2 linked regions of the Actomonas aquatica genome follow. The protein of the gene in region 2 interacts with the protein of the main gene of each other region in a pairwise test. Links are inferred from orthologs where the notes say so. Each region holds a gene or a part of one and is shown on either strand. Other genes may lie near its edges.

Region 1 (9,732 bases), 1.6 Mb from region 2 along the record:
CGACTTTTCCGCCGAGTATTTTGGCGCCAAAACCCTCTTCGATTGGCCCACGCCCGGGTCCGCTCCCGATCTCACCCAAGCCGCCCTTTTCGACGTCGTTAACTTTCCCAACAACGAATTCCCCTGGGAGCCGCTCACCCCGGTCCAAACCGGCGGTTTCGAAATCGTTATGACGCCGTATGAAGCCGCCACCTACAGCGTTTACCAATGGGAGGAACGCACCGTCGATGGCGAGACCGTCGGCGAATACGTGTTCCAATACGATACCTCCGAGGGCTTCATGACCGAGACCACCGTCGCCCCCGGCTACTTCGGCGGCTACCCTTCTCTCGGCGGTCCCGTCACCGCCATCTGGTCCAACGGGCTCGACGACCAGGGCAACTCCTACCGCGTGCGCCTCACGCCCGGCGGCCGCCTTAACCTCGAGGGTCCCTCGGCCACGCCCGAGACCGCCATGCCCAGCCTAAGCTACACCCTGCTCATCGACGGCGTCGCCGCCACCGATTCCGCCACCGCCATCAACGACGTGGAATACACCCTGAGCAATAGCGGCACCACCATCCTCACCGGCACCCCACTGCCCGGCCTCACCGAATCGCCCAACGTCTACAAAGCCTCCTCCGACAACTACAGCGAACAATACCAATCCAGCATCCGCGTCCTCACCGACGCCGCCAGCCCCACCCTCGGCATCACCGTCGGCCTCGAGCCCGGCATGGAGGTCACCGCCACGCTCCGCGACCAGACCCCCACCGGCCTCTCCCAAACGCCCATCGACATCCCCGCCGCCAACCTGCCCGTCCAGATCCGCAACCGCTACGGCCGTCTCCTCGCCACCGAAACCACCGACGCCGAGGGCAAGGTCACCTTCAACGCCCTCCCCGGCTACGCCGATTACTTCCTCACCGTCGACGCTCCCGGCTTCACCCCGGTCCGGCGTCGCCTCGCCGCCGCCGACGCCACCCTTTCCGAGAGCCTCGATACCGCCGCCACCCACGATGTCACCCAGGACGTCGTGCTCCTGCCGCGCCCCACGCTCCACACCACCGGCGTGCCCCACGATCGCTGGGGCATGTTCCTGCCCACCGTCTCCCGCTCGGGCGACGTCAACGCCGAGGACGGCATCAAGACCTTCGACTTCTTCGCCGCCGCCGACGCCCTCACCACCACCTGGAAAGTCGAAGTCACCCCCTACCAACTTAACCTCACCCTGCCCGGCTTCGACAACGGCCTCGGCACCACGCCCGCGGACGACACCCTCACCGGTCCCGACCCCATCGTCGCCGCTTACCTCATCGACGAACGCCGCTTCCAAAAAGACGGCTTCAGCGGCGGCACTGATCCCCTCGAAGGCGAAGAACTCTTCGCCATCCCCGCCGACGACGAACCCACCGACCTCGCCGCCATCGTCAAAGCGACCACCCAAATCCAAAGCGAGCAGGACGGCTCCTTTGTATCCACCAGCCAACAACGCCGCGTCTTCGTTGACCCCGCCGATTCGATCAAGATCGATGCCACCTCCGGCCGCACCGTCGTGACCGGCAAGATGCCGCTCTGGGATCTGCCCCCCGGCGAGTTTGATCCCGTGATCGTGCTCCAAACCCAGCGTGGTGCCTTCCTCGCCTACGATGTCGCTTACACCGGCGACGATGCCCCCAAACGCCTCCGCGGCCCCGAGCTCCCGCCGTGGTTCGCCAACCTCCTCGATCTGCTCGGCATCGCGTCCGGTATCGCCGGCACTCAGGGCCGCGTGCAGGAAGCCCTCAAAGACTACGTGCCCGAGGATAAATTTATCCCGCTACCCGACTTCTCGATGACCATCACCGTCGACAAGGACGATCCCGAGAAGGAGGAGGGTTACCTCAAATACGCCCTCAAACTTGGCATGAGCGAAGAGGTGGGCCAGGAGAGCAAAGCGGCCGGTCTGCTCTCTTACGGTCCAGGTTTCCTTGGCGTTAAACTCGAAGCCTCCGCCGAACTCGCCACCAACGGGCGCGAAAACACCACCGCCTTCACCCTCGCGGCCAGCGCCTCCAAAGAAAGCCTTATTGACGAAGACTACGGCACCAAGATCGCGCCCATCGGCGGCTCCAAGGTCAGCTTCGAAGATCCCCGCGGCGGCGTCTCCACCACCGCCTCCACCAACTATCCGGGCGGCGACGACGCCGACCCGCTCAAATTTCAACTCACCGCCACCGCCGGCGCCGGCGTTGCGGCCAAGGTCTCCGCCAACCTCAACCAATACGCCCGCCCCATTCCCTACGCCGGCCCCGTCATCGGCATCCTCGGCGACACCGGCATCGCCTCTCTCGACGCCGCCATCTTGGGCCGCATCGCCGCCTCCCAAACCTACACCATCAAGACCGAGTTCCCGCGCTCCCGCAAAGTGAGCACGCGCCCGCGCGACGAAGCCGTGCCTCGCTCCAGTTTCCTCGGTGAAACCGTCACCGCCGAGACCGAGTTCTGCCTCGGTGTCGGCTTCGGCACCGAACTCACCCTCTCCAGCCAAATTGGCACCCAGAATTTTAACGTGTTCTCCGGCAACGCCAAGATCGCCTTCGATGTCGGCGGCGGTGGCTGTGGCGTTTCCGACAAGCTCGGCACCATGGAGATGAAGCTCAACCCGCTCGGCGGCTGGCCGCTCATCACCGAGATCAGCGGCGAAGTTTCCGTCAAAGCCGAGGCCTCCGCCGGCGCCGGCCTCGCTCAGATGAAGGGCGAATGGACCCTCGCCAAGGCCGATTTCAAGGTGCAGTTTGGCACCGAGACCGTCGTCACCCACTACCCGGTGCAGGCCGTGTATTCACTTTCCGGCGACGTCGCCGCCGGCGAAGGCCTGTTCGTCGACGCCGGCCCCGAAATCGTCGGCGGCCTCGCCCCCGCCGCGACCTTCAACGTCAACGGCGACCTCACCGACTCCTTCGCCTTCACCACCTTCGACGAGACGTCCGGCCAGTTTGTCCTCCGCATCGCCGGCCGCACCGGCGAGCACAGTTGGTCCGACCCACTCGACATCGCCCTCGCCCCGCAGATTGGTGCCTCCACCAGCCTCGTGCTGGGGGACGGCCGCACCCTCATCGTTTACGCCACCCTCGTCGACGGCCATGACCCCTACGATCCCTACGCCGACCACCAAATCTTCAGCCGCCTCATCGAAACCGACGGCACCGTCGGCCCCCAAACCTCCGTAGCCTACCTCAACAACCCGGTCACTCAACTCGCCCTCGCCCAGTCTGGCAGTCGCGTGGAACTCCACACCAAGGCCCCCGCCACCGATGGTAGCCAGCACTACTGGCAGATGTTCCTCACGCCCTTCGATCCCACCACCGCCACCTGGGACAGCACTCAATTCCGCGTCAACGAATCCGAAGACTTCGCCCTCTCACTCACCTCCGGCGGCCCCAGCGGAGCCGACGAAATCCTCCTGCACTGGGTGACCACCTCCGGCACTTGGAAATGGCTGCGCTCGACCGACTCCACGCCCCAAACCGTCACCGGCACCTTCGCCGCCCCGCCCGCCAGCTGGGCCACCGCATCCTTCTACGAACTCGTCGCCCCTGCCACCGACGGCCGCCTCCTGCGCTTCGGCCAAACCGCCCTCACCGGCGCGCCCAGCGAACGCGACACCCCGCTCACCACCGGTCGCTCCACCGTCGAAGTGGGTCTCACCCAACAATCGGTCACCGCCGAGGGCGGCTACCTCCTCGCTTGGGTCGAACAGGTCGGCTCCCACCGCGAACTCTTCTACCTGACCTACGCGCCCGACGGCACGCCCACCATCGATCCAACGCCAGTGACCGCCAACACCGTCGGTCGCTACTCCGATCTGCGCCTCACCCGTCAGAACGCCACCGCCGCCTACATCTTCGCCCGCTTCGATCACAACGACGTGCACAACCTGCGCACCTTCGAAATCGATCTGCTCGACGGCCTCGCCGACAACGATGCCGACGCCGACGGCCTCCCTGATCCGGCCGAGCTGCTCATCATCGACGCGGACACGACCGACGGCATTGAACTCATCGACCAAGTCCTCGCCGGGGACGACTTCGACAGCGATGGCTTCACCAACGGCGAAGAAATCCTCGCCGGTTCCGATCCCGCCAACCCGTTCTCCACACCCGCGCCGCCCGGCCCGCCCGTGGTCAGCCTCGTCGCTATCGACGCCGTCGCCGGCGAAGGCCTCTCCGGCACCGCCAGCTTCACCGTGCAACGCACGGAAAATCTTCTGGCCGACCTGCCCATCAGCCTCACCTACAGCGGCACGTCATTGCTCGACACCGACTACAGCACCAGCCCCAGCGCCCCCACGCTCGCCGCTGGCTCGGCCTCGACCGAGGTGACGCTCACCCCGCTGGCCGACGACCTCGCCGAGGGCCCGGAAACCATCACCGTCACGCTCGACCCATCCGCCGACTACGAGCTCGGCACCACCACCAGCCTCACCCTCAATCTCGCCGACCTGCCCATCCAGCAATGGCGCCTCGATCAGTTTGGGGCCGAGGCCAACACCACCGCCGCTGCCGCCACCAGCGACGCCGATGGCGACGGCATCATTAACCTCCTCGAATACGTCTTCTTCCTCGATCCCGTCTCCCCCGATGGCCCCGGCGGCCTCGAGCTCGCCCTCGCCCCCCTCGATGGGACGACGTATCTGGAGATCCACTACACTCGCAACCCCGCCGCCACCGACGTGATCGCCACCCTGGAAGGCTCCGCCGACCTCACCACCTTTACCGAAGTCGCGACGGAGTTCACCGAAGTGTCTACCACCACCAACCCCGATGGATCGGAGACGGTCGTCCTCCGCAGCACGGCTCCCTTCCAGGACCTAACCGCCCGCTTCTTCCGCCTCCAGCTCGAGCTGATGCCCTAGGGCCACGCTTTCACCTCCGGCTCAAGCGCAGCTACGTGTCGGGGCACAAGGCATCTGGCCCCACACACAAAAAAGCCCGGCCAACCTTGGCCGGGCTTTGCCTTAAAATCAGGCGGCCAACTGGCTGCGTCGCCGCCGCCAACCGGCCCATCCCAGCACCCCGCAACCAAAGATCAGCGCATACGTCCCCGGCTCCGGCACCGCCGAAGTGGCGATTCTCACCGAATTGACCGTAAACCAAGCCGAATAGTTTTCCGGGCTGCCGTCTCCGTTGGTGTAGAATTGCAACTGCAACCAATCATCCCCCGAAAAGGGACTGCTGTAGGTTCCGGTGAAATCGCTGAAGTAAGTCGCCACATCCGAGTCGAGGTTACCCTCGCTGAAATCCGGGAACGGAGACCCAGAAACATTCGCGCGGATGGATACCAAATCCGTGCCCCCCAGGGAGTTTAGTCCAATATCACCGGTATAAAGGGGATCCTCCCCGCCTGATTCCGTTTCGTCCGTGGCCTCGAACGTCAGCCCGGGAGACCCGGTCACGTTGAGTTTGGAGAACGTAGCGTCGCCAGATGGCGTAATATACGAGCCCGCCAAACCCGTGCCCGAGATGGAGGACCAGATGTCCGTTTCAGACGACAAGGTGGTTTCGTAGTAGGGAGAGCCCTGGTAACTGCCCGCCGACCCATAATCCGTCGCCGACCGCGATCCATCGGTCGTGAAGATGAAGGTGTAACTGGCCCCACTGGTGTAACCTTCTGCAGTGGAGTTCGCGGTGGCCGTGATGGTGAAGGTGACCTGAGCCGACAAAAACGTGGTGCCGAGCACACACGTGAGCAGAGCCAAAAGTGGCAATCGTTTGGGAATCATGAGCGTTTGGGATAGAGGTGGATTCACGTGACCTAACGCCCCCCAAAGCGAAATCCCCCCAAACGATGGGCCATCCCCTACCCAATTTCCCCCTCCCCGTTCCGCCCCCCTTCGAAAATCAAGAATCCAAAATCAAAAATCCCCTCATCCCGATCATCCCAGCTTCCCCTCGCCCACCAACCGCCACCACAGCAACCGGAACGCGGGCGCGAAGGCCTCCGGCTCCGCCTCAATCGCCGCGCTCACTTCGCCCACGCCCCACCAGCGCCCTTCGTCGATTTCCGCCGGATGCAGTTCAAACGGTCCTTCGTGCTCCAAATGGTAAACCCACACGAACTCCCAGCCCGTCGCCTCCGAGGGACGTTCGTAGATCCAGCGCTTCGGCGGAAACGACACCGTCACCCCGATCTCCTCCTCCAGCTCCCGCACCGCCGCCACATCGTAATCCTCCCCGGCATCGAGATGCCCGGAACACGAGGAGTCCCAACATCCCGGGGCCATGTCCTTCGCCATCGAGCGTTTTTGCAAAAACACCTCACCTGCGCGGTTAAACACCAGCACGTGAATCGCCCGATGCCACAACCCCTGCGTATGCACCGCCTTGCGCGTGGCCTGCCCGATCACCTCATCCTCGGCATTCACCACATCAAAAACCTCGTCGTCACGCTGGGCCTTTACTTCGTCACTCATGTGTGCCCCCTTCGTGAGCCAAATCCCTTTTCTCCGCCATGCCCAAAATCGATGTAAACCAAGTCGCCGATATCCTGAAACGTAACGAAGTTGATCCCAAGCTGCTCAACCAAATCGTCTCGGAAATCAACGCCGTCCTGGAGCAGGAGGCCGGTGAGGAGAAGCCGCCGCCCGTCAAAAAGCAGTGGTGCATTCTGGTGTCCGATCCGGAGGGCAAACTCCCCGAGGACGCCGACTTCGCCGGCTGGGTCGTGCAGATCCCCGAGGGCGAAAGCCCCGCCTCCACCCAAGAGCGCATCAACCGCGCCGCCTACGATTTTAACGCCACCAAACGTGGTCGTCTCCTCCCGGCCACCACCGTCGGCGAGGCCCTCGAAAACGTCGCCGCCAAACACTTCAAGGAAGCCGGCATGTGGGTCAAAACCAAGGAACCGGTGCTCATGCTCCGCACCGACAACAAGATCCCGACCGAGAAGACCGACAAAGACGCCCGCCGCGGCAACCTCGGCTAAGCGCCTAAACGTGTCGGGTTCGACTTCGGGTCGAGCCGCGACCGTCACCCGACCGTCGCCCGACCACCGCTGCTCTCACTCCACGTCTTCCAAGCCGGCGTAGTCATGCACGCGGAAACCGCGTGCTTCCACCGCCGCCTTGAGCGCGGCCAGGTCGAGCTTGTCGCCCAGCTTGATGCCGAGTTCGGCGAATCCGCCCTGCTTCAACTCGAGCGCGTATTGCACATCGTCGCGGAAGGAGCGCACCGACGTCTCGTCGTAGGGATACATCGGATACACCTCGCGCAGCACACCGTCGTTGGTGAAGAAACCGATGTCCAGCGCCGTCGGCGTATTGCGCATCCAGAAACTCAACACCTGCGGTTCGCGGTAGAGAAACAACATGCCCTGGCGGTCCGTCAGGTCGGTGCGCCCCATCAGCCCCCGCTGCATCTCGGTCATGCGCATGGCGAGCTGCATATCCACCGTCGTATCCCCCACCGAGATCGAAAACCAATCCTGCACCGTCTTCGGTGCCACGGTCTCGGACTCCTTCGTTTGGCCACAGGCCGTCAACATGAAGGACGCCAAAAGGGCCAGGCCCACACTCCATCGCCACGAAACCGGATTTGCGTTTTTCATCAACGCGTTGGCTAATCGGCCCCAGTTCGAAATTCAACCTCCATACCATTCCCTCCCGTGCCAAAATCCGCGCTTCTTTTCTTCGACGAAACCCTCCGCTCCCTCGACCTCCGCTACTTCTGCGGCTTCGAGGTGCATGACCCGTTCATTGCCGTCCAGGTCGGCAGCAAACGCATCGGCGTGCTCAACGCCCTCGAATACGGCCGCGCCCTCAAAGAGTCGTCCTTCGACCAAATCATCCCGCTCGAAGAACTGACCGCCGCCGCCCAGGAAGCCGGCGTCGAACAGCCCGGCCCCTCCGATCACATCGCCGCCCTCGCCAAGCGCCTCAAAATCGCCTCCTTCGACGTGCCGGAGGATTTCCCGTCTGCCATTCTGGTGAAGCTCCTCGATATGGGCATCGACCTGCAGATCATCGACGGTGCCGTCTTCCCCGACCGCGAGATCAAGTCCGACGACGAAGCCAAATGGATCCGCGAAGGCAACCGCTGCGCCTCCGCCGGTTTCGCCGCCGCCGAGGCCATGCTGCGCGCCTCCGAAATCAAAGGCCGCCGCCTCGTTTACAAGGGCAAGACGCTCACCAGCGAGATGGTGCGCACCGCCATCCAAACCGCCTGTATCGCCGCCGGCGGTTTCCCGGCCGACGCCATCGTGGCCGGCGGTGACCAGGGTTGTGACCCGCACTGCCGCGGCTCCGGACCGCTCCGTCCGCACGACCTCATCATTCTCGATATCTTCCCGCGCATGTTCAAAACCGGTTACTGGGGCGACATGACCCGCACCTTCCTGCGTGGCGAACCCAGCGACGTCCAACGCGACCTCGTCGCCGCCGTCGCCAAGGCCCAAAAGGCCGCCACCAAAGCCATCAAGGCCGGCGTCTACGCCGACTCCGTGCACGCCGAGTCCAACCGCGTCTTCGATGAACTCGGCTACAAAACCGAACGCACCGCCGAAGGCGCCGTCGGCTTCTTCCACGGCACCGGTCATGGCCTCGGTCTCGCCATTCACGAATCCCCCCGCCTCGGCTCCGTGCACCGCAAGCTCAAGAAGGGCATGGTCGTCACGGTCGAACCGGGCCTCTACTACCCGGGCTTGGGCGGCTGCCGCATCGAGGACGTCGTCCAAGTCACCGACGCCAAACCCAAGAAGCTCTCCAGCTTCCACTACAACTGGGTCTTCTAAGGCAAGTAGTCCCGCGAACGCGGCGATCTCGCCCGCTCCCCCTGCCCCTCAGCCCGTCACCCACCGTGGCCGAGGCTTCCAGCCTCGGCTAACCTGCCGCGTGGGATCGCCGACGCCCCCGTCGGCATCCCCTACGACGAACGCGGGCGACACGCCCGCGGCTACATCCCCGTCCGAGTGTGTAGCAGCGGCCGTCTCGGCCGCTCCGACCTGCCCCTCGGCCCGCCACCCATCGTGGCCGAGGCTTCCAGCCTCGGCTAACCTGCCTCTCGGCCAGCCCCTCCTACTTCCGCCCGATCCACCCCCGCCGCCAGAAGTAGAACGCCAGCCCGCCCGAAATCGAAATACACGCCCCCCAGAACACGGCGTAGCTGTATCTCCATGACAGCTCGGGGATGTAGTCAAAATTCATCCCATACACCCCGGCCACAAAAGTGATCGGGATGAAGAACGAAGCCATGATGGTGAGCACCTTCATGATCTCGTTCATCCGGTTGCCCACCGCCGACATATACAAATCGTTCAGACTCGCCGCCTGCTCCCGGTGCATCTCCACGATTTCCATGATCTGGAGCGCATGGTCGTAAACGTCGCGCAGGAAGGTCCGCACCTCCGCATCGATCAACGTCGTCTCCGAGCGTTGCAACTCGTTCGCCACTTCGCGCAACGGCCACATCACCCGCCGCAGCACCGACAACTCTCGCTTCACGCCGTGGATGTCGCGCTGCACCGAAGGCCCCGGATCGTCCAACACCACCTCTTCCAACTGCTCCAGCCGCAGACCGTAGGTTTCCAGAATCGGATAAAAATGGTCCACCACCGCATCCAGCAGCGCGTAAAACAGATACGACGTATCCAGTGAACGGAGACGCCCGCCCGCCCGCTTCAACCGCTCACGGATCGGTCCCCACACGTCGCCCGGAATCTCCTGAAACGTGATCACCGTGCGCTCGTAAAGCAGCATGCTCACCTGCTCCTGTTTCA
Region 2 (9,812 bases):
CAAACGGGCAACAAGGCGGGAAAGAGGAGGTAGAAAAAGGCCTCGACGGAAACGGACCAAGTGGCCCCGTTGAGGCCGATGGGAAAGGTGTAGTGAAACCACGCCTGCAGCCCGAGGGCGGAGAGCACGTTGCTGTAGATCCACCTGACCGGATCGCTGTGCCAGAGTTCGACCATCAGGAGCAACGCCAGCAGGTGCATCACCGCATAGGCTGGAAAAACTCGGGCGAAGCGCGCCCAGTAGAAGCGCTGAATTGCGGATGCGTCCGGAATCCGGGGATAGCAGTAAGCGAGCACCAATCCCGATAGGACGAAAAATAACGGCATGGCGAAGTGACCGTTGCCACAAAAGCGCTCCCAAACTCCGCCGGGAGCCGGCGGAAACTTGTGATGAAAATGAAAAACCACAACCCAGCTGGCGGCAAATAGGCGCAGCAGGGTAAGGCTATGCAGGCGTGGTAGCATGACTCTTCACGGAAAAAGTGTCCGCGCTCCGTAGAGTCATTAGGGCGACGCGTTGGGCGGTAGTTGCGGGATGCCGATCGGGATTGGCAAGCCTTCAACTCCGCAGTCGCCATGAAATTGCGGCATGCTCGAGGGGGTCCGAACGGCCGAGCCTACACCAACACGAGACCGATGGCGGCGAGCATGAGGGCGGCGCCCCAGAGGCGGAGGCGCAGGGTGGCGGGGCCGAGGTGTTGTTCTTCGTTTTTGAACCAGTGACCGATCCACCAGACCGCGAGCACGGCCCAGAGTCCGCGGGAGCTATAGACGATGTTCACGGCGGTGGCGTCACCGAAGGCGCCGATGGCGATGCCCATGCCGGCCGCCTGCACGCCGAGCAAGGTGGCGCCGCCGAGCAGCCACGGTCGGGCGGGGCGGGCGATGCTGCGCAGCGGCGCGCTGAAAACCGGGAAAAGGGCAAAGGACAACAGCGCCAGCAGGCCGAACATGATCGGCAGATAGCGGCCCACGCCCCAAAGCGGGGCCCAAGCCTGCACGGTGATGTCGCTGGCCGCGAAGGTGAGCGCGGCGCCCAAGGCGGCCGCGACGGTGCCTCCGATGTTGGTGGCGCGAGCGGTGGGCGCGTCGGTGTGGCGCGGACGGCGGTTGAGCAACGCGATGGCAGCGACGCTGAGCACGGCGGCGATCCACCATTTCAGTGGAATAGGGTCGGGCAAAAACACGGCGCTCAGGAAGGCGACGAGGATGATCTTGGCGCCGAGGACGGGTGTTGCGATGGAGACGTCGCCGCGTTCGATGGCGAGGAAGGTAAAGATCTGCCCGGCGAAAAACAGCAGGGCGGTGACGAGCGGTTGCCACCAAGCGCCGGTGCCCGGGCCGGGACCGAGGGCCCAAAACGGTGCGATGCACACCGCATGCATGACATTGGCGACGAAGGTGGTGCGCCACAGCCCCACGCCGAACGCCGCGCTGCGTTTGAGCAGCAACACGCCGGCGACGTAGCCGAAGCTACTGGCCAGCGGCAGCAGGAGGTGGAGCGGAAAGGTCATGCGCGGTCACAGACCGCGAGACGGGCGGATTTCGCAATGGTGAAACGCGGGTGGGGGGCCGAGAGGCAGGGGGAGCGGCCGACACGGCCGCTGCTACATTTTGGTGCTAGAGCCGGACCTTGGAGTCGAGGGGGCGTTTGCGGGGTTTGGGGTAGTCGGCGATGGCGTGCAGGCCGCGGCTTTCCTTGCGTTGCAGGGCGCAGGCGACGATGAGGCGCGCGATGGTGGTGAGGTTGCGCAGTTCGAGCAGCTCGGGGTCGACCGAGAAGTTCCAGTAGTAGTCCTGGATTTCGCGTTCGAGGTTGGCGATGCGGGTGCGGGCGCGTTCGAGGCGCTTGGTCGTGCGCATGATGCCGACGTAGTCCCACATGGTGCGGCGCAATTCGTCCCAGTTGTGGCTGATGACAACGCGTTCGTCGGCGTCGTGGCCGCCGAGGTCGACCCATGCCGGGATGGGGGTCTTGCGGGTTTTGGGCAGGCGCTCCAGGTAGCGCTCGACGGAGCCGGCGGCGCGGTGGGCGACGACCACGGCTTCGAGCAGCGAATTGGAGGCGAGGCGGTTGGCGCCGTGCAGGCCGGTGCAAGCGACTTCGCCGCAGGCGTAGAGGCCGGGTAAACTGGTTTCGCCTTCGAGGTTGGTGGCGACGCCGCCGCAGGTGTAGTGGGCGGCGGGGACGACCGGCAGGTAGTCGGTGGCGAGGTCGAAGCCGAGTTGTTTGCAGGTCTTGTAAATCTTGGGGAACCGGCGGCGCAGGTAGGGCGCGTTGCGATGGGTGATATCGAGCCAGACGTGCGGCGTGCCGCTGGCCTTCATCTCGGCATCGATGGCGCGGGCCACGATGTCGCGGGGGGCGAGGTCGGCCTGCGCGTGGTAGCGGGGCATGAAGGCCTCGCCCTTGAGGTTGCGCAGGATGGCGCCCTCGCCGCGGACGGCTTCGCTGATGAGGAAGCGTTTGTTATCGGCGGTGAAGAGGGTGGTGGGGTGAAACTGAATGAACTCGAGGTTCCGGATCTCGACACCGGCGCGGTAGGCCATGGCGATGCCGTCGCCGGTGGCGATGTCGGGGTTGGTCGAATACTGGTAAACGCGTCCGGCGCCGCCGGTGGAGAGCATGACGACGGGGGCGCGAAAGGTGATGACGCGACCGTCTTTCACATCGAGGGCGTAGAGACCCTGGACGCGGCGTTGTTTGGCTTTGCCGGTGGTGATGAGGTCGATGCCGAAGACGTGCTCGTAGAGGGCGACGCGGGGCTCCTTGGAAATGGCGCGCAGGAGGGCGTCCTCGATGGCTTTGCCGGTCATGTCCTTCACGTGAAGGATGCGGCGTTCGCTGTGACCGCCCTCGCGGCCGAGGTCGTAGGCGCCGGCGGCGTCGCGGGAAAATTTGAGACCGAGCTCGGCCAGTTCCTGCACGCGGGCGGGGCCGTCACGCACGATCTCGCGCACGACGGATTCGCGGCACAGGCCGTCGCCGGCGATGAGGGTGTCGGCGACGTGTTTTTCAACGTCGTCGGTCGGATCGGTGACGGCGGCGATGCCGCCCTGCGCCCAGTTGGTGTTGGAGTCGGCCTTGTTCTTCTTGGTGAGGATGGCGACCGACTGGCCCGACTGGGCGGCTTTGAGGGCAAAGCTCAGGCCAGCGATACCGCTGCCGAGCACAAGGACGTCGAAGGATTGTGGCATGAAGGAAGTCGGTGTGCGCGGCGGGCAGGGAAACTGAAACGGGGTTCAGCTCTCGCCGAGTTCGCGCTGCATAATGACCACGTCGAGCCAGCGATCGAACTTGTAGCCGACGCGGTGCATGGTGCCGGTGGACGCGAAGCCGGCGTTGGCGTGCAGGCGAATGGAGGCGCGGTTGTCGGAGTCGCCGATGAGGGCGATCATTTGTTTGAAGCCGGCGGTGGTGGCAGCGGAAATGAGTTCGGCGAGGAGTTTGCGGCCGAAGCCGCGGCCCCGTTGATCGGGATGCAGGTAGATGGAGTCCTCGACGGTGTATTGGTAGGCGCGGCGCTCGCGGAAGGGACCGGCGTAGCCGTAGCCGACGACGGTGTCATCCATGGTCGCGACGAGGAAGGGGTAACCTCGGCCGGAGATCGCCATAAAACGACCTCGCATCGCCTCGTAGGTCGGGGCTTCGGTCTCGAACGTGCCCGTGCCGTGAGTGACATGGTGCGCGTAGATAGCTTGGATGGACTCGACGTCGTCGAGCGTGGCGGGGCGGATGTTGGGGGTCATGAAGGGGGTAGAAAAGGCGGGGCCTCGACTTACAGGAGGATGTTGTCGATGAGGCGGGTTTCGTCGACCCAGGCGGCGATCGCGAGCAGGGCGTTGCCGGGCTCGAGTTCGCGGAGGGGTTGCATGGTCTGCGGGTCGACGAGCGCGACGTAGATCACGCGAATCTGCCGTTGGTCGGCGAGAAGGTGGGTGGCCTCGGCGGTGAGGCGTTCGACGCGACGCTCGCCTTTTTCGGCCATGGCTTTGATGGCCTGAAGGGTGCGCGGAATGGCGAGGGCGGCCTGGCGCTGGGTCGGGGTGAGGTAGGCGTTGCGGGAACTGAGGGCGAGGCCGTCGTGGTCGCGGGTGGTCGGGCAGGTGATGATCTCCACGGGCAGGTGAAGGTCGGCGACCATTTTGCGAATGACGGCGACCTGCTGGGCGTCCTTTTGGCCGAAGATGGCGCAGGTGGGCTGCACGATGTTGAACAGCATGGCCACGATGGTGGTGACACCGCGGAAGTGGACGGGGCGCGAGATGCCTTCGAGGGGTTTGGCAACGGATTCTTCGGTGATGAAGGTCGAGTAACCGGCGGGGTAGAGTTCGTCCTTGGTGGGCGTAAAAATGTAGTGGGCGCCAGCCGTCTCGCATTTGGCGGAGTCGCCCTCGAGATCACGCGGGTAGCGTTGGAAATCTTCGTTGGGGCCAAACTGGGTCGGGTTGACGAAGATGGAGACGACCACGACATCGGCCTTGGTGGCGGCGAGGCGGACGAGGTCGAGGTGGCCCTCATGGAGGGCGCCCATGGTGGGCACAAAAGCGATGGTGCGACCAGCGGAGCGGAGCTCGCGGGCGACGTTTTGCATCTCGGAGACGGTGCGGAGAGTTTGCATGGGCCGGCGGAAAAGGAGGAGCGGGTGCTATCCGAAGCGGGCTTGATCAAATTCCGGCGGCTCCACTTATTCAAGTTTTTGCCCGGCAAACGCCTGGCGATCTTCACCGCAGTTCGTCCCTTTTACCCATGATCCGCATCAACGAAAACTACCTGAAGCTGAAGGCTTCGTATCTCTTTGCCGACATCGCCAAGCGCGTGAACGCCTACACGGCGGCCAATCCCGACAAGCCGCTCATTCGCCTCGGCATTGGCGACGTGACCGAGCCTCTCCCGGAAGTGTGCGTGAAGGCGCTGCATGAAGGCGCGGACGAGTTGGCCAAGCGCGAGACCTTCCGTGGCTACGGCCCGGAGCAGGGTTATGCGTTTTTGCGCGAGGCGATCGCGCAGGGTGAATACGCCACGCGCGGCTGCACGATCGCGCCGGATGAAATCTTCGTGTCGGACGGTGCGAAGTGCGACAGCGCGAACATCCAGGAAATCTTTGCTGAGGAGGGCTTGAAGCTGGCGATCCCGGATCCGGTGTATCCGGTTTATATCGACACCAACGTGATGGCGGGCCGCACGGGCGCCAACGTGGGCGGCCGCTACGAAGGTGTGACCTATCTCGAGTGCACGCCGGAGAACAACTACGTGCCGGCGATCCCGAGCGAGCCGACTGACCTCATTTACCTGTGCTTCCCCAACAACCCGACCGGCGCGGTCGCGACCCGCGAGCAGCTGACGGCGTGGGTGGAGTATGCGAAGGCGAACCAGGCGATCATTCTCTACGATGTCGCTTACGTGGCCTTCATCCGCGACGAGTCCATCCCGCACTCCATCTACGAGATCCCCGGGGCGGACGAGGTTGCGATCGAGCTGCGCAGCTTCTCCAAGACGGCGGGGTTCACCGGCACGCGTTGCGCCTACACGGTGATCCCGAAGAAGCTGCAGGCCTACGACTCCACCGGCAAAGCGCACTCGCTGCACAGCATGTGGAATCGCCGCCACACGACCAAGTTCAACGGCGTCTCCTACCCGGTGCAAAAGGCCGCCGCGGCGATCTACACGCCGGAAGGCCAGGCGCAGGTGAAGGCCTTGAGCGATTTCTATTTGGAGAATGCTGCGCTCATCCGGACCGCGATGCAGGACCTCGGTCTGAGCTGCGTGGGCGGCGACAACGCACCCTACATCTGGATCAACACGGGCCGCGATTCCTGGGAGTTCTTCGACCTGTTGCTGAACAAGGCGGGCGTGGTCTGCACGCCGGGCGCCGGCTTCGGCAAATGTGGCGAAGGGCACGTGCGCATCAGCGCGTTTAACTCCCGCGCCAATGTTGAAAATGCCCTGAAACGGATCGCCGAGGCGCTTGCCTGAGGCACTGAAAAGCGTCAGGGTGCGGTCCGTGTCGCGCCCTGACGAGTCCTCGCCTGCTGACACCGACTCCGCGGAGAGCCGGCGGACGGCGCGTCATTTCCGGCGGCTTTACATCCTCGCGTTGGGCACGGTCGCGCTCCTGGCGATCGGTGGGCAGGTGCTGGTGCAGTATGCCTTGGCCTCGCAGAGTCGGAGCGGTCGCGTCGTCAATGAGGCCGGTTTCCAACGCATGCTCAGTCAGCGGCTGAGCCTGAAGCTGACCCTGTTGGAGCGGGGGGCGGAGGCAGAGCGGGCGGAGCAGTTGGCGGAGATCGTGCGTCTGCGCGACCAGTGGAGGCAGGCGCATCTGGATTTGATCGAGTCTTCGCGAGAGCTGGCGTTTGGGCGCGCGGCGCGGTCCTCAATCGAGGATATGTTTGAGCGCGTGGGCCATCCGCTCGAAGCGATCGCAACGGTAGTGGACAGGCTGGAGCAGGGGCAGGAACTGACGCCGGCGATGGCAGCGGCGGTGCTGCACAATCAGGAAGTGTTTTTGCCCCTGATGGATGCGACGGTGCGTGAGTTGGAGCTCAGTGTAGCGGGCCGGGTGGCGTGGTTGCAGAAGCTGGAGCTGGGGCTGTTATTGGTGACGTTGGCGGTGTTGGTGGTTGAGGCGTTGTTGGTGTTCCGGCCGGCGGTGGCACGTTTGCAGCGCACCTTGGTTGAGCTCGAGCGGAGGCGGCTGGAAACGGCGGGACGTTTGGACAGCCTGCGGCATCTGAGCGCGGGCATCGCGCATCATTTCAACAACATCCTGACGTCGGTGATGGGGAACGCGGAACTGATTCGCATTGAGTCGAAGGGGGATCGCCAGCGCATGGATTTTGCCGAAGCGCAGGTGCAGCAATGCCAGCGCGCGGCCGACATCGTAGCGGAACTGCTCCTCTACTCGGGCAATGCGCAGCCGCAGCCCCGGCCAGTCGGGTTGGCGCGATGGCTACGGGACGCGATGGATGCGTTGCCAGCGCCGCCAGCGGGGGTGACGCTGGAGGTGGACATCAAAGAGGACACCGTGGCGCGAGTGGACGGCGATTTGTTGCACAAAGCTTTGGAGGGATTGGTGGCCAATGCCTACGAGGCGATGACGGCGCGCCAGGGTCGGGTGACCGTGACGCTCGATCAGGACGTGCTGGGCGAACCGAAGCCGATGGCTGGGCCTTATCATTTGGCGCTGCCGGCCGGGCTATATGCCACCCTGGAGGTGGCCGATGCCGGAGTGGGGATTTCGCGCTACGACCTCGATCACGTCTTTGATCCTTACTTCACCCGCAAATCGTTTGGGCGGGGGCTGGGCTTGGCGTCCATCCTGGGCGTGGCACACGCCCATCATGGAGGGGTGCAGATCGAGTCGACCGAAGGCGAGGGCACGACGGTCACCCTCTACCTGCCGCTGGCGTTGGAGAGTTCGGCGGACGTGGTGCGGCGACGTCAGTCGGTTCGCGACAACTAAGGGCGGTAACGGAGGCTCATTCGTCGCGCAGTGCGACCAAGGGATCCACGCGGGTGGCGCGACAGGCGGGGCCGAGGCACGCCAACAGGCCGACGAGTCCGAGGCCGGCGGCCACGAGCAGGATGGCGACAGGATCGATGCCCGCGAGGCGCGGCATGGTGTTTTGCAAAAAGCGTCCCAGCAACACGGCGCCCCCGATCCCCATGGCGATGCCGAGCAGGCTGAGCGTGATGCCTTGACGCAGCACGAGCCGGAGGATGTCCGACGGGTGGGCACCGAGCGCCAAGCGAATGCCAAATTCGCCGGTGCGTTGGGTGACGGCTTGGGTAATGACCGCATAGATGCCGAGGGCGGCAAGCACGAGGCCGAGGGCGCCGAAGGCAGTGAGGGTGTGCCCGACCAACCGCAGGTTGTGCTGGCTGTAGTCGATCTGTTCGCGGGCGGTGGCGATGTTGGAGGGCGGCAGATCGGGGTCGATGGTCAGCACGGTGCGGCGCAGGGCTTCGCGCAGGGTGGCGGGGGCGGGGCTGCGCAGGACGAGATAGGTCCAACCCCAGGCCTCCTGGGCGGTGGGTTTATAGACCACGTGGCGGGTGGTGGGTGGGCCGAGGGCGGCGGCGGCATCGACATCCTCGGCGACGCCCACGACTTCGGCCCAAAACGGGATGCCGCTATCCATGCTGCAGAGGCGTTGACCGATGGGGTCGGTGTCGGGCCAGAGCTTTTCGGCGAGGGAGCGGTTGACGATGATGACGGCGGGGTCGTCGGGTTTGATGTCTTCGCGGAATGGACTCCCCGCGACCAGCGGGATGCCCATGGTGCGGAAGTAATCGTGCGTCACCATGACGTGAAACGCGCGCGGCAGGGTGCTGGCGTCGACGGCCTCCTGGCCTTCGAGCAGGACGAGCCGGTCACTCCCATAACCGTAGATCGGCAACGAAGTGGCGAGAGCCGCTGACTCGACGCCGGGCAGGGCGCGCAAGTCGCGTTCGAGGGTGCGGAAGAGTTCCAGCCGTTGGGCGTATTCCGGGTAGCGAATGCCGGGCACCGAGAGCTCGGCGGTGATGACTGGGCCGACGTCCCAGCCGGCGTCCTGTTGGAGGAAGCGACCGAAGGCCCGGTGCATGGTGGCGGCGCCACCCAGGAGGACGAGGGCGAGGGTGAACTCGGCGACGATGAGGGCGGCGCGCAGCTGGTGCGAAGCGCGACCGGCGGTTGAGCCGCGGCTCTGGGTTTTGAGCACGGCGTTGGTGTTGACCCGCGAGCTCCACCAGGCCGGCACGATGCCGAAGAGGATGCCAGTGCCCAGTGCAACGGCGAAGGTGAGGTTGACGACGGTGGCGTTGAGCTGCAGATCGAGCGCGCCGGCGCCACCGCCGAAGGTGAGTCGAGCTTCGAGGAGACGATTGATGGCCCAGGCGAGGGCGAGACCCAGCAGCCCGCCGCCCAGGGAAACGATGACCGACTCCACCAGTTGTTGACCGATGAGGCGCAGGCGGGACGCGCCGAGGGCGCTGCGCACGGCGAGCTCGCGGGTGCGGGTGGCGGCGCGGGCGATCTGGAGATTGGCGAGGTTGGCGCAGGCGATGAGCAGCACAAAGCCGGCGAGGCTGACGAGCAGCCAGGAGATGCGGCGGTTGAGCTCGCTGTTGAGGGCTTGGTTAAGCGGGAGGGTGTCGTATCGAAGGCCTGAATACAGGTCGGGGAAGGCCGTCGCCTGGCTGGTCGCCACGGTCGCGAGGGTGGTGTTGATGCGGGCGGGGCTGGCGGGGTTGGCGAGGCGACCGGCTAGGCGGAAGATGCGGTAGTCGCGCCACTGCAGTTGTTCATCGTCGTAGGCCAATGGGCGCCAGAAACTCGTGCGCTGCCAGAGCTTTTGATAATCGAAGGCGGCAGGCATGACGCCGATGATGGTGACGCTTTCGCCGTCGAGGCGCAGGGTGCGCCCGAGCACCTGCGGGTCGCCGCCGTAGCGTTGTTGCCAGAAGCGATGGCTGAGGACGACGACCTGGTTGCGTCCGCGCTCTGCTTCGTCGGCGGTGAAGCCGCGCCCCAAGGCGGGTTGCATTCCGAAGGTCGACCAGATTTCGGGCGAGGCGTCGACCGCGTTGATACGTTCGGCGGGGCGATCGGGCTCAGCGAGGACGTAGCTGACGAAGGCAAAGGTCGTGAGCGAGGCAAAGGCGGGTTGGGCTTCGCGGATTTCGCGATCCTCGGTGGCGGAGTGCTCGAAGCGCGGGCCGGCGGCGGTGCGGCTGACCAGCATGGTGAGGCGGTCGGCGGCGGGGAAGGGGGCGTCGCGGAAGAGCAGAGCCTCAAGCAGGCTGAACATGGCGGAGTTGACGCC

What was found.
Region 1: the proteins of panC (region 2) and K1X11_RS05280 interact in binary tests that used the Escherichia coli proteins (3 or more experiments, as listed by UniProt). The link is inferred for Actomonas aquatica from one-to-one orthologs.

The regions. Positions count from the first base shown.
Region 1 is NZ_CP139781.1:1,388,507-1,398,238, forward strand. What follows is about bases 4,666-7,576. They hold K1X11_RS05280 (NUDIX hydrolase), read right to left. Parts: upstream 6,434-7,576; coding sequence 5,897-6,433; downstream 4,666-5,896. Other genes in these bases: K1X11_RS05270 (carboxypeptidase-like regulatory domain-containing protein), read left to right, coding at 4,666-4,876; K1X11_RS05275 (PEP-CTERM sorting domain-containing protein), read right to left, coding at 4,985-5,743; K1X11_RS05285 (hypothetical protein), read left to right, coding at 6,472-6,945; K1X11_RS05290 (DUF192 domain-containing protein), read right to left, coding at 7,021-7,503. In the rest of the region: more of K1X11_RS05270, read left to right, coding at 1-4,665; K1X11_RS05295 (M24 family metallopeptidase), read left to right, coding at 7,624-8,748; magnesium/cobalt transporter CorA, read right to left, coding at 9,032-9,732.
Region 2 is NZ_CP139781.1:2,967,362-2,977,173, reverse strand. Bases 2,701-5,691 are described here. They hold panC (pantoate--beta-alanine ligase), read right to left. Parts: upstream 4,622-5,691; coding sequence 3,779-4,621; downstream 2,701-3,778. Other genes in these bases: K1X11_RS11550 (LL-diaminopimelate aminotransferase), read left to right, coding at 4,750-5,691; K1X11_RS11560 (GNAT family N-acetyltransferase), read right to left, coding at 3,243-3,749; nadB (L-aspartate oxidase), read right to left, coding at 2,701-3,197. Outside these bases: K1X11_RS11575 (acyltransferase family protein), read right to left, coding at 1-464; K1X11_RS11570 (DMT family transporter), read right to left, coding at 617-1,513; more of nadB, read right to left, coding at 1,620-2,700; more of K1X11_RS11550, read left to right, coding at 5,692-5,976; K1X11_RS11545 (ATP-binding protein), read left to right, coding at 6,005-7,465; K1X11_RS11540 (ABC transporter permease), read right to left, coding at 7,482-9,812. UniProt on the Escherichia coli protein: Catalyzes the condensation of pantoate with beta-alanine in an ATP-dependent reaction via a pantoyl-adenylate intermediate.